4 regions of the Phocaeicola sp. genome follow, and region 2 is predicted to be linked to each of the others. Evidence: riboswitches for the same ligand, from Rfam matches in the RefSeq annotation. Region 2 holds a riboswitch; each other region holds the start of a gene.
The links. Region 2 has a riboswitch for cobalamin ahead of ACZM60_RS07360 (TonB-dependent receptor plug domain-containing protein). Riboswitches for the same ligand answer to the same signal wherever they lie in the genome.

Region 1 (3,475 bases), on a different contig from region 2:
GGAGCTTCACATTTTATCTTTTCTACGATCCTGATGGGTTCTTTCACATCGACATGAAATGAATTCACATAATAATCGCGGTCGGTTACCCCTGGTATCACACCATATTTACGACGGTCCATACGAGTAAATCGTCCGGAAAGCCCTTCAGCAGGAGTAGCCAGTACTGAATAGTTCAAATGATATTTCTGCTTAAATTCTTCTACTACACGATTCATTTCTTCTACAGCTTCATACAATGTGTCCCATGCCTTCTGACAATGTCCGTGTCCTTGTCCGTACAGAGCTACCATGGCATTGTGACCGCCAATGAAACCAATACCCAATGTTCCCTGATTCAGTACGTCACCTACCTCATCGTTCGGATTCAGCTCACTGCCTCCTTTCCACACATTGTTACTCATCATGAACGGAAACTGCCGTGCCAGTGCTGTACGCTGATACTGATAGCGGGCATAGAGCTGCTCGGCTATGAAGACAGCCATATCGTGTACTGAATTGATAAACGTTTCTTTCGCCAGACGTTCTACGGCATCCTGTCCCTGATTCTCAGCTACACTTTCAGCCTTAATACGCGCCTCGATGGCAAGACGCGGCAGATTCATGGTAGTAAACGACAAGTTTCCACGTCCCAATGAAGTCTTTTCACCGTTCAGATTTTCGAATACACGTGTACGACATCCCATCGTCGCCAGTTCATAACGGTAGCGTTTCGGATCGCTTGCATCCCATTTTTCGTGACGATTGAAAGGTGTATCAAGGAACATGAAGTTCGGAAACAAAGCCTTGGCCGTTGTCCGACAAGCTTTCAGAAACAAATCAAAGTTTGGAGCTTCAAATTCAACTTTCCCATCCATAGCAGCTTCAAAGTCCTCCATCGCACGTTTATAGTCTGCTTCAGAATAAGATACTCCATCTTTTATTTTGAATATCTGAATTGGAAATACAGGAACCTCTCCACGTGTACCTAAGCCTTCGATGGTCGCTTTCAATAATTCTTCTATCACCATTCGTCCTTCAGCCGAAGTATCTGTTCCATAATTGATTGAGCTGAACACTACCTGATTTCCTCCACGCGAATGCATCGTGTTCAAGTTATGGATAAATCCTTCCATAGCCTGATGAGTATCCTTGCGTACCTGAGCATACGACTTACGTAAAATGTGTTCCAGTTCACCGGCCGTCAGTGTAACGCCTTGTCCGGCCGCTGCCGAAAGGAAACTTTTCTTTTCATCCTCTGTCGGAACAATAGAAGTAAAACACTGTTTGGATACAGTCAGTATCGCAGCCTCATCCAACTGTATATCTCTCATATCAAGATAAAAGGAAACAGACGATGCTACTGCTTTCTGAAAACTCTTGAGTACACCTTTTGCCATGAAAAAATCGAAAGCCGGAATTGCCTGTCCTCCATGCTGTTCATTCTGGTTGGTCTGGAAGATAATAGTTGCCAGCGTTGCGTAACTCTGAATGGATTGCGGAGTACGGATACTTCCATTCTTTGTATGAAAACCACGTTCAAACAGGTCATCAAGATCATATTGAATACAAGTTGTTGTCTTGGTTGGATAATAATCCAGATCGTGAATGTGAATATCTCCCAACTGATGTGCTTCAGCATACTGCTTGGGCAAAAGGTATTTATACGTATAATCTTTGGTAATCTCCGAAGCAAAAGTCATCATCTGTCCCGCCGGAGTATGACTCGACATGTTAGCGTTGCTCAGATTTACATCATTCTTGTCGATAGCCACAATGCCATCCATAATGTGCTTCATCTGCGTTTTGCGGTCGCGTTCTGTATTTCTCCACTGGCGATAAATGATGTATTTCTTGGCAACTTCAGGCTGCACTTTCATCAATTCTGTTTCTACAAGGTCCTGAATCTCCTCAACTCCGATCGTCGGATTCTCAAAATGAGCAATAACACGCTGAGTAATTTCATCAATCAGCTCTTCCTGATGAGCCAGTCCTGTGGCATTGAAAGCTTTACTGATGGCATTTGTAATCTTTGAAGGCGAAAAGTTTTCCCGCTTCCCGTCACGCTTGATAATACAGATTTCAGTTAAATTCATACTGTTTGCTTTGAAAAGTTAATAAAAAGATTGGATTTGCTTTTCGTGGCAGGTCTTCTGACTGATCTCTCCCCGGCAGACACCTTCCCATTGTATTCAAACAATAGTGGCTTGCACATGCATTGTCTCCGGTTCATTAAGAATCACAGCAGCGGGTACTGTTGCCGATTTACACGACATTCCCTTTTGAAACGCTTATGTTACCTAACGAAAAGCTCTACAAAGATATATCTTCTGATCGAATAAATAAAAACGGACTAACAGATGTTTTTCTAAATTGAGCAACTTTTAAAACGCAAAACCAACCTACAGACACATACAGAGCGTACAAACGGACAACTCTTATTTATATAAACTTTTCTATTTGGATAATTAGATTTATTTCTTATTACTCTAAACAAGGAATAATCTTTTTCTTGTTTTCGGGTTTCCTATTTGCAAAAATACAGATCGGAAACCCGAAAACGGTATAATGATTTATTGATTGACGGGCTCCAGTCCCATTTGCTTTGCCTTCTTAAGCATAAACTCAAAAGCAGCATCGTGTTCATTAGGAATAATCCCATCCAGAATAGCGTCCTTTATAGAGCTTTTCAGACTGCCGATTTCCCGACACGGCTGCAAGTTGAATACCTTCATAATCTCAGCACCATCTACCGGCGGCTGGAAATTACGGATACGATCCTTTTCCTCCAAGTCTTTCAGTTTCTGACGTACCAGTTTGAAATTGTCGAGAAAGCGTTGTTTGCGCACTTCATTCTTCGAAGTAATATCTGCTTCACACAGCAGCATCAAATCGTCAATATCATCGCCAGCCTCGAAAAGCAGTCGCCGAACAGCCGAATCGGTCACTTCTTCATCGGCTATCACAATAGGACGCATATGAAGACCGACCAGCTTTTGAACGTACTTCATCTTTTCATTCATAGGCAACTTCATCTTCCGGAAGATTTCAGGTATCATCTTTTCTCCGATGAAATTATGATTATGGAATGTCCATCCTACACGAGGATCCCAGCGTTTAGTGCGCGGCTTTCCAATGTCGTGCAACAAAGTAGCCCAGCGCAACCATAAATTATCGGTAACCTTTGCAATATTGTCTACCACTTCCAGAGTGTGATAGAAATTATCCTTATGTCCTCTTCCATTTCTGACTTCTACTCCCTGCAAAGCAACCAGTTCCGGGAAGATCAGTTCCAGCAGTCCGCAACGGTCTAAGTCAACGAAACCTTTCGAAGGTACAGGTGAAAGCAATATTTTATTCAATTCATCGGCAATGCGCTCCCGTGAAATAATCTTGATGCGCTCACGGTTACGGCTCAGGGCATCAAATGTTTCATCCTCTATAAAGAAATTCAACTGAGTAGCAAAGCGAATGCAGCGCATCATGCGTAAAGGAT
Region 2 (3,475 bases):
TTCATGCACATCAATATTTAACCCCGACCGTAATACGGAAAGACCGTCCGGGCATCGGGAAGTTTTTCACAATTTCATAATTCTTATTCGCCAGATTCAGCACCTCGGCCGACAGGGAAATATCAGTCTTTCCCCATCGAAAACTACGACGGGCAGACACACTGTGATCGGTATATCCATTCAAACGGTTCTTGGATATATTCTGTCCCAGTGCATAACGCTTGCCCGAGAACAGCATGGAGTACGACAAATCGACCCACGGCGTTTCGAGTACGGCCTGTCCGGAGCCCGAGACACGCGGTGTATACGCTATCTGATGCTTATAGGTCTTTCCTTCCAGCGTAGAAGGATCCGGATTGGTGACATCCAGTGCCCGCTGGTACGTATAATTTCCCGACAGAGTCAGCACATACTTCTTCACCGGTTGTATGCTCAGGCTTGCCGTAAAATCTATTCCCTTTATATCGACCTTACCGAGATTGACCATGCTCCAGATAAACAGATTCTTGGTAGGTATAGCCACTATCTTATCTGTCACCCGGTTGGAATAAGCATCCACCGTAACCGAAACATAAGAAAGCCAGTTGGATACACGCTTGCTGTATGTCAGCCCGACATTCAGCTGACTGGCATTTTCCGGTTTCAGACGAATGTTCCCTGTCTGTCCGTAATACAAGTCATTGAAACTCGGCAAGCGGAAAATATCTTTATAGAAAAAACGAATACGAAAATCTTCGGAAGCAAACGGCTTAAACGATACGCTGGCATATGGAGACAATTTCCGATGCCCTCCGGCACTATTACCTTTGGCTACATCCTCATAAACCACTGTCGACAACAGAGAAGCCGAAAGTGTCATCCACTCATTGACATATTTGCCCGCCAGCGCGGTGAGCCACGAATAGCGTACAGGCTTGGCAAAATCTTTCAAGTCGCAGTTCATGCGGTTAACACTTCCGTCGGTCGAAAGAGAAAAAGAAAGACAATCCAACGCACGAAAAAGTACGGCTGCCGAAAGATAATACTCCTGCTGGAAATAACTGTTTTCACTCTGTCCGGTAGTTCCTTTATAATCAGGGTCCAGATAATGCTGGTACATCCAGTTCCATTTACCCGATGCCTGAAAGGCCCACTTACGGTTGAACTCTTTCTTATACTGGCTTTGGACAAACATATTCTTGTCCCATAAATGCTGGGAGGAATAATCGTAATACAGTGTAGTCGCATTGGGAAGTCCGCGAGATGACTGGTAATAATAAGCCTTCAGCCTCCACTGTTCCGTATCGGAGAAATTACCAAACAAGCCGGCCTCAGCACGAAAGGTCTGTACATCGGTATTTTTACGCTTTTCACGGCTGGACTGATCGCCTTCATCACCATAATATAAAGTATAAGGGTAGTGCCCGTCGGACGACATCCATTCGGCATTGGCCGTCAGTGCCCATTTCGCTCCCAGCTTCTGCTCCAGCAAGAGCGAAGGATTCAGCAATCCCCACGAGCCCGATTTCAGCGAAGCACTGAGATTCGTCGGCTTATTGTCGTGAAAAACAGGAGTCAGTGTCTGGATATTCAAGATTCCTGCCGAGGCGAAAAATCGCGCAGGCTGAAAAATCTGGTCCCCCTGTCCGTTGCTTAGTATCAGACGGTCTACGTTCTCCAGCGAAAAACGCCCGATATCCACCTGACCGGCCTGACAGTCGGTTACAGCAATCCCGTCGTATCCCACTACCGTATGCTGTGCTCCCAGACTTCGGATGGAAACCGTTTTCAGTCCTCCTATCCCCCCGTAATCTTTTACCGTTACTCCCGAAAAATGTTTCACGGCATCGGACACCTGCATCACATTCAGTGTTTTCAGTTCCTCACGGGAAAAAATCTGGAGAGGAGCGGCTGAACGTACTTCACGCGTCTGGTAACGGTCGGACACCACCACCTCCGGTATGGAATAAACCTTCGTGGTATCTACATCCTGCCCGCCATAACATCTCGCTGCAAACCCGACCAGCATTATCCAACTACATACGATATACTTCATTTTTTCATACATTATAATTACAGCCAACGGATTTCTCCGCTTCTGCGTCGCTTGCGAAAATAAAGCATCGGGGTGAACAGAAAGAATATGTACCGACAGATCATCCCACGCTTTTTCCTCGAAAGCTGTGAAGAAACTATGCATGGCAGGTCTTCTGACTCATTCCTATTGCAGACTACCTTCCCGGAAAATCATTCCAGTGGCTTGAGCGATTGCCTGCAATATACACGGAATTTACAGCAGCGGGACTGTTCAGGACTTGCACCTGATTCCCTTTTAATCATCAGATTATCCAGTGAAAAAGAGATAACCTTTTGAACCAATGCGTCACAAAGGTAGAAAGTTTTTTCAATAAGCCGAAAATATTCCGTAATTTTGTAGACAAGCAACTAAAACATATAAATTATGGCAAAAGAACTCGAATTGAAGTACGGCTGTAATCCTAACCAGAAACCGGCACGTATTTTTATGCAAGAAGGAGAACTGCCTATCGAAGTATTGAACGGACGTCCCGGATACATTAATTTCCTGGATGCACTGAACGGATGGCAGTTAGTGAAAGAACTGAAAGAAGCTACCGGACTTCCGGCCGCAACCTCGTTTAAGCATGTGAGCCCTGCAGGTGCAGCCATCGGTCTGGAACTAGACGATACGATGAAAAAGATTTACTTCGTAGACGATCTTCCACTTTCTCCGCTGGCAAATGCATACGTACGTGCCCGTGGAGCCGACCGTATGTCTTCATATGGTGATTTCATCGCACTGAGCGACGTGTGTGATGAAGCTACCGCCCGTTTCATTCACCGTGAAGTTTCCGATGGAGTGATTGCTCCGGGCTATACAGACGAAGCGCTGGAAATACTGAAAAGCAAACGTAAGGGTACATACAATATTATCAAGATAGATCCGTCCTACCGTCCTGCACCGATAGAACACAAAGATGTGTTCGGTATTACATTCGAACAAGGACGTAACGAAATCAAGCTGAACGGTGACAATCTGTTTGCCAACATTCCTACTCAGAATAAGAACTTCCCCGAATCTGCACGCCGCGATCTGATGATTGCCCTGATTACACTGAAATATACCCAGTCGAACTCCGTATGTTACGTAAAAGACGGACAGGCTATCGGTATCGGAGCCGGACAACAGAGCCGTATCCACTGTACCCGTCTGGCTGGAAACAAGGCAGATGTCTGGTATCTGCGCCAGCATCCGAAAGTTCTGAACTTGCCATGGGTAGAAAAAATCCGTCGTGCCGACCGTGACAATACCATCGATGTTTATATCAGCGACGAGCATGACGATGTGCTTGCCGACGGTGTATGGCAGCAGTTCTTTACCGAAAAGCCGGAAGTTTTGACTCGCGAAGAGAAACGTGCATGGCTGAATACACTGAAAGGTGTTTCACTGGGTTCAGACGCATTCTTCCCCTTCGGT
Region 3 (3,475 bases), on a different contig from region 2:
TCAATAAAATGAGCCAGCAGGATAAAATACAAAGCCGGTCGGTAGTGCTCTCCGACGAGGAACAGGACAATCTGGCGGAAGTTATAAACATCTGCTACAACAACTTTACCGACCGGCTTTGGAAAAAGTTCCCGACACTGACAAAGGCGGACATCTCGCTTTGCTGCCTTATCAAAATCGGTATCTCAAACAGCAACATGCTTTACCTGCTCGACACCAGCAAGGTCGCCTTGAAGAAACGGAAAAACCGCCTCAAACACGACAAGATGGGTATGGACGAAAACGATTCCCTGGATGAGTTTATCATGGAATTCTGACAAGCATTATGCTCACTCTTTCACCCATACATGTTCTATCTCTACGACATACATTTTATGGAATCCGCCATGTCCTTCACCGTACCAGCGGCTTACCAGTGAGGCATCGATAAACTGCTCGGGCTTTATCATATCGGCATACAGTTTTCTGCATTCCAGGATCATACGTGCCTGCTCGTAGGCAATGTTTCCTTCGGGAGTGGCAAAAGGTTTCAGTCCGGTAGCCGCTACCTTATCAATGTCGCGCCCAGATTTGGAACCACAGATTTTATGTATATCTTTATGCTCTTCGCCCAGGAAAGACAGGGTAAGCGTTTCTCCCTCTTCAATAAACTGGTAGGTATAACGCTCGGGACGGATGAAAATAAAGGCTACGGGCTTTGCCCACAAAACACCGGTTCCGCCCCAGCTTGCCGTCATCATGTTAAACTTTTCCTGTGTTCCGGCCGTTACCAGCATCCATTCCTTACTGATAGCGTCGAACATGTTATCTTTCAGTTCCGATACATTTATTTCTTTCATACATGCATATATTTAATGGTTCATCAAGGCAAAACTACTAAAATTATCGGTACCCTGAGAAAAACGCTTTCAGAAGTCACTGAAAATTTGTACAAACGTTTATATTTTTTGTACAAAAAATAAAAAAACGTCAGCACGAATCAGACAGGCTCTCTGCATCTTCCTGCCCGAACTTCCTCTTTTCCCTGTTTCTTTTTTTTGATATTTCATGAAACTCCTGAACGAAAGGAGTATACAAAAACCATTTCTTAAATAGCAAAACTGTATTAAAATTCAGAAAAAATAAACTATCTTTACCACCGATTGGTTCCGGAAGGTTGGTTCGACCCGACGGATTAAAAGGGAATCGGGTGAAAGTCCCGAACAGTCCCGCTGCTGTGAAGCTCATCAAGCACGTTGACAATTACTCATTGCCACTGGATAAAACCGGGAAGGTGTCAAAGCGTGTGAGTCAGTCAGAAGACCTGCCATCGTTTTTATTAATTAACCGAACTCGTGGGATAGGACGGTTGAACGTTTTACATAATGCTTAATAGACTTCACTATGCGGTAATGTTTACCCTGCTGGTGTGGGGTATAAACATTTGTGTACCGGTACATGCACAAAACAAGTTGGACAGCCTTCAACATCTGAACGAGGTTGTTGTGACGGCGCGTGCCGTACAGAAAGAGATTTTTCCGGTACAGGAATTATCGGGCAAGCAGCTCCATCAGCTCAGCTCGCACAACGTGGCCGATGCCTTGCGCTATTTTTCCGGCATACAGATCAAGGACTACGGAGGAGTAGGGGGACTGAAAACGGTGAATATCCGGAGTATGGGAACCAACCATGTAGGTGTGTTCTACGACGGCATCGAGCTGGGAAACGCACAAAACGGTACGGTCGATCTGGGAAGATTCTCGCTCGACAACATAGAGTCTGTCACGCTGTACAACGGACAGAAGAGTGCCATTTTCCAGCCGGCAAAGGATTTCGGCTCGTCGGGCTCCATCTATTTGCAGACACGGACGCCTCAGTTCGAGGAAGGAAAGAAGTATAACGTAAGGGCTTCGTTCAAGACGGGTTCGTTTGGTGTGGCAAATCCTTCCGTTTTGTGGGAGCAAAAGCTCGGACAACGAATCAGCAGTTCGTTCAGTGCCGAGTATCTTCACTCGTCGGGAAAATACAAGTTTACTTACCGCATGCAGGAGGGATATGATACGACGGCGGTGCGGCAGAACGGCGACCTGAATGCCTTGCGTGTGGAAGGAGGGCTGTTCGGACAGCTCAAGCAGGGATACTGGAAGGCGAAGGCTTACCTGTACAACTCGGAACGTGGATATCCGGGGGCAATCGTCCGCAACAAGTTCTCGCACGAGGATCGCCAGTGGGATACGAACTTCTTTACTCAGGGTACATTCAAGAAGGACTTTACACAGTGGTACAGCCTGCTTGCCAATGCGAAATATGCATACGACTACCTGCATTACCTGGCCGATCCTAACAAAGACGAGTCGCTGATGTATGTCAACAACCATTATTACCAGCAGGAAGTATACACATCGGTAGCCAACCGATTTAATCTGTTTTCGTGGTGGGAGGCAAGCTTTTCGGCAGATTATCAGTTTAACCTGCTGAATGCCGACTTGCGCGACTTTGTTTATCCGCGCCGGCATACGCTGCTGGCATCCATCGCTACGGCCATGCGCTTCAAGCAGGTGGAACTTCAGGCAAGTCTGCTCGAAACGTTTGTACACGATACGAGCTCGGGCACGCCTGCTCCCGACAAGCAGAAGCTTACTCCTTCGTTTTTCGTGTCGTGGAGGCCTTTTCCGCAAAGTGGCCTTAACCTGAGAGGTTTCTATAAACGGATCTTCCGGATGCCTACGCTGAACGACCTGTATTATACGTTTGTAGGGAATATCAACCTGGAACCTGAGTTCACTACGCAGTACGACTTAGGATTTACGTACAACCGTACCTTCAACAATACGTGGCTGCGCTCGCTGGAAGTACAAACGGATGTGTACTACAACGAGGTGGAGAATAAAATCGTGGCCACTCCTACGTCGAATTTCTTCCGCTGGACGATGGTCAATCTGGGAAATGTGGAAATCAGAGGGGTGGACGTGGCGCTTCAGACCGGCTGGAAGATCGGACGTGACCTGACGGTAATCAACCGAATCAATTATACGTACCAGCGGGCACAGGACTTTACCGACCCCAAAAGTGAGTTTTACGGAGGACAGATTCCGTACATCCCCTGGCACAGCGGTTCGGCCGTGGTGAACCTGCAATGGCGCTCATGGGAGGCTAATTACAGCTTTATCTATACCGGAGAACGTTATTCTTCGCAGGCCAATATCCCTTATAATTACCAGTTGCCGTGGTATACCAGCGACTTTTCGGTTTCCAAAGGACTAAAAGTGTGGAAGGGGGACCTGAAGCTGACGCTGGAAGTAAACAATTTATTGAACCAGCAGTACGAGGTGGTAGCCTGCTATCCGATGCCCGGTACCAACTTCAAGCTGATTGCCCAATATAACTTTTAATCATTCGGACCATGAACAGATATTATTTTTACCTGACAGCCTGCCTGATTTTGTGCTTCCTGAGCGGATGCCGTCAGGAACTTCCGATGATTCGTTCGGAAGTG
Region 4 (3,475 bases), on a different contig from region 2:
CTCCGGCAAAAGCCCCGGCAACCACAGAAAGAAAACCGGAAAGTACAAATTCACCGGCAACAATGCTTCCTCCTCCTGCCAACAAGACCAGCGCAACTCCCAGACTTGCCCCTGAACTGATACCCAAGATAGAAGAGTCGGCAAGCGGATTACTGAATACAGTCTGGAGCATCAGCCCCGATGCAGAAAGAGCCGCTCCGCAAAGTAATGCTGTAACACACTGGGGAACACGCGATTCCCATATAATGAAGCGCCAGCTTTCCTTTTCCGCATCCCCGCCAAGCAAGATACGTCCTACCGCCCTGAACGGGATGTCTACCGAACCGAATATCAAGTTTGCCGCAACGAGCACTACAATGATTTCTGCAAGCACACAGCCATATATATATCCTTTATTCGCCTTCATGCATACGAGGTTTAACTTATCACTCCGCTAAATTAGTAAAATATCTCGGAGCATAGTCTTTCAGAACTTCCGGATGAAAGACTTTTACCAAATCTTCCAGCAGAAGTTCGGGATGAAAAGGTACTTCTTCGTAAAAAGAAATGCGGCTGGTATTGCATCCGTATACCCGTCGGTTACGGAATGCATCAAAATTGGCATAAGGCGCATAGTCGTTCTTCAGTTCCCGATAAGTCTTGTCAGTCTGCTGATTATATTTTATCAGCCAGAAATCGGCATGCTGTCCTCTGTCGAACACCGCTTCGAAGGCCAGCGATGCCGAACCGCTCTGTGGAATATCAGAAAAGATATAGCGTGCTCCGGCATCAGCATACACTTTTGCCATCGTACTGTTTCCTCCCGGCACATACCAGGTTCCTCCAGTCTTCAGTTCCGTAATAACAGTCGGCTTGGGTGATATATCTTTTACCCGATTACGAAGTGAGAGATATTTCCGTTCCACTTCGGTAAACAGCGAGTCGGCTTCTTGTTCTTTGCCGAACAAAAGTCCGTAAAAACGCACCCACTCGGCACGTCCCAACGCCGAAGTTTCCATATAATCGGCACATTCCAGAATCGGCACGTTCAGCTTTTCTATCCGTCCGTATCCTCCACTATTCTGATAAGGTGAAAGCAATATGGCATCTGGATGCATGTCGATAACCTTTTCTATATCCGGATTCATGCTGCTTCCCGCATCCGTAACGCTACCATTCCGGCAGCCTTCCAGCACGGCAGGAATACGCATATACTGCAAGTCGCATACACCTTTTACCTTATCCAAGGCTCCCAGTTCCTGCAAAAGCCCACAATGTACCGACGAATAGACCAATGCCCGAGTCAGAGGTACCTGTATCACGGTTCCTTCAGGAAGTGACATCGCAGTCGTATCCTTCTTGTCCACCAGCAGATAAGTATGAAGTATTTGCAACGTGTCCCAGGGATTCCTTAACGTGACTTTCGTATATCGGTCATACTTTACAATCTGTAAGTTCTCGGCATAATGCAACCGGAGCGTATCTCCCTGCTCCTGCAAAAAAGAGGTCTTGCTCTTTCCACCGCAAGCAGAAAGCAGCAAGACCATAAGTACTATATGGGCAGATAGTATGTATCTCTTCAAAACATTCTTTACGACAATCATTTTCTTAAATGCAAATAAAACAAGAACAACATGGACGGGAAAAAATCCCGCATTTTGTACTTGAAATAAAATTTATACAATCAGTTTACGTTCCTGTAACCTTTTCCTCGAAGGTACAAGCGTGACACGTTTTGCAGGTCTTCTGACTTACTCCGGTTTGTTATGCCTTCCCGCCTTTTCATTCAACCCGAAGAAACGGCAGTGGCTCGAAGTGGTAAACAAACCTTTATCACGGAGCTTACAGCAGCGGGACTGTCCGGGACTTTCACCCGATTCCCTTTTCATCCGCAGCTTCGCACTACCAATCGGGAAGCCTGACGGAACAAAACTGTGACAAATATATGCAATAACTTCGTACAATACAACAGAACGTGAACCAAAATCCAAATTTATTTGTTTACTTTGCACATATACTTTATAATAAAACAGTCTCATGATTACAGCAGAAAATATTTTACTTGTCGGCTCTGTCCTAATATTTACCAGTATTCTTATCAGTAAAACCGGATATCGTTTCGGTATTCCTACCTTGCTTTTATTCCTGTTGGTAGGAATGGCATTCGGCAGCGACGGACTGGGCATTCAGTTCAATAGTGCTTCCGACGCCCAGTTCATCGGTATGATGGCACTGAGTATCATTCTGTTTTCCGGCGGTATGGATACACGATATGCCGATATCAAACCCGTGCTAAAGCAAGGTATACTGCTTTCTACCGTAGGAGTGCTGGTCACCACGCTACTGACAGGTTCGTTTATTTTCTTTCTTTCGAATCATACACAGGCTAACATAGAACTTACGCTGCTGGTTTCCCTACTGCTTGCAGCTACCATGTCGTCAACCGACTCTGCATCGGTATTCAGCCTTCTGCGTTCCCAACGGATGAATCTAAAATACAATCTTCGTCCGATGCTGGAACTGGAAAGTGGTAGTAACGACCCAATGGCGTACATGCTTACCATTGTGCTTATTCAGGTTATAGGCAGTGGAAGTGATTTTAACATAGGTATCATACTGAAAGATTTGTTTCTGCAGTTCCTCTTCGGCGGAGTTCTGGGATATGCTTTCGGAAAGTTCGCTGTATGGCTTATCAACAAAATAGAACTTTCCAACGGTGCACTCTACCCTATTCTGCTGCTCAGTATTGTCTTCATCACTTTCACGCTTACCGATTTGGTAAAAGGAAACGGATATCTTGCCGTATACATTGCAGGAGTAATCGTAGGCAATGCCCGGCTGGCTTTCCGGAAAGAAACAAACACTTTTATGAACGGACTTACTTGGCTGTTCCAGATTATTATGTTCCTTACACTGGGACTTCTGGTCAATCCGCACGAAATGCTCGACATTGCAGTTACAGCTTTGCTTATCGGTATATTTATGATTCTGATAGCACGCCCTGTCAGCGTATTCCTCTGCCTGCTTCCTTTTAAGGGAATCAGCAACAAGGCACGCATTTTTATTTCATGGGTAGGATTAAGAGGTGCCGTACCTATTATTTTTGCCACATATCCGGTTATAGCTCATATACCAGGTTCCAATCAGTTGTTCAACATCGTATTTTTTATTACCTTGTTGTCGCTCATCATACAGGGTATGACTATCTCGAAAATGGCACGCTGGCTCAAGCTCGACCTTCCCGAAGAAAAAGAAGGGAATGACTTCGGCGTTGAACTGCCTGATGAAATTGACACTCATCTAAACGATATAACCTTGACAGAAGATATGCTGACTGTGGGCAACCGACTGGCTGATATGAACATCCCAAAGGGAACACTGGTCATGCTGATTAAACGCGGAAACGAATTCATCATCCCGAACGGACAGATTGAACTGCACGCAGGCGATAAGTTGCTGGTCATGTCAGAAAAGAAATAAAAGTAAGGTAATCAGT

Region 1: it holds a riboswitch for cobalamin, as region 2 does, so the genes downstream of both, ACZM60_RS03790 (anaerobic ribonucleoside triphosphate reductase) here and ACZM60_RS07360 (TonB-dependent receptor plug domain-containing protein) in region 2, are expected to answer to the same signal.
Region 3: it holds a riboswitch for cobalamin, as region 2 does, so the genes downstream of both, ACZM60_RS00945 (TonB-dependent receptor) here and ACZM60_RS07360 (TonB-dependent receptor plug domain-containing protein) in region 2, are expected to answer to the same signal.
Region 4: it holds a riboswitch for cobalamin, as region 2 does, so the genes downstream of both, ACZM60_RS07890 (ABC transporter substrate-binding protein) here and ACZM60_RS07360 (TonB-dependent receptor plug domain-containing protein) in region 2, are expected to answer to the same signal.

Annotation. Positions count from the first base shown of each region.
Region 1 covers NZ_DBMACV010000012.1:11,377-14,851, forward strand. The annotation lists gene ACZM60_RS03790 (anaerobic ribonucleoside triphosphate reductase) at 1-2,075, opposite strand, end outside; cobalamin riboswitch at 2,106-2,300, opposite strand; gene ACZM60_RS03795 (CCA tRNA nucleotidyltransferase) at 2,553-3,475, opposite strand, start outside.
Region 2 covers NZ_DBMACV010000028.1:31,210-34,684, reverse strand. The annotation lists gene ACZM60_RS07365 (YncE family protein) at 1-11, opposite strand, end outside; gene ACZM60_RS07360 (TonB-dependent receptor plug domain-containing protein) at 11-2,008, opposite strand; cobalamin riboswitch at 2,164-2,374, opposite strand; gene ACZM60_RS07355 (phosphoribosylaminoimidazolecarboxamide formyltransferase) at 2,441-3,475, shown strand, end outside.
Region 3 covers NZ_DBMACV010000002.1:98,453-101,927, forward strand. The annotation lists gene ACZM60_RS00935 (hypothetical protein) at 1-317, shown strand, start outside; gene ACZM60_RS00940 (flavin reductase family protein) at 330-839, opposite strand; cobalamin riboswitch at 1,126-1,325, shown strand; gene ACZM60_RS00945 (TonB-dependent receptor) at 1,392-3,371, shown strand; gene ACZM60_RS00950 (YncE family protein) at 3,383-3,475, shown strand, end outside.
Region 4 covers NZ_DBMACV010000032.1:7,472-10,946, reverse strand. The annotation lists gene ACZM60_RS07895 (iron chelate uptake ABC transporter family permease subunit) at 1-406, opposite strand, end outside; gene ACZM60_RS07890 (ABC transporter substrate-binding protein) at 426-1,562, opposite strand; cobalamin riboswitch at 1,699-1,925, opposite strand; gene ACZM60_RS07885 (potassium/proton antiporter) at 2,017-3,459, shown strand.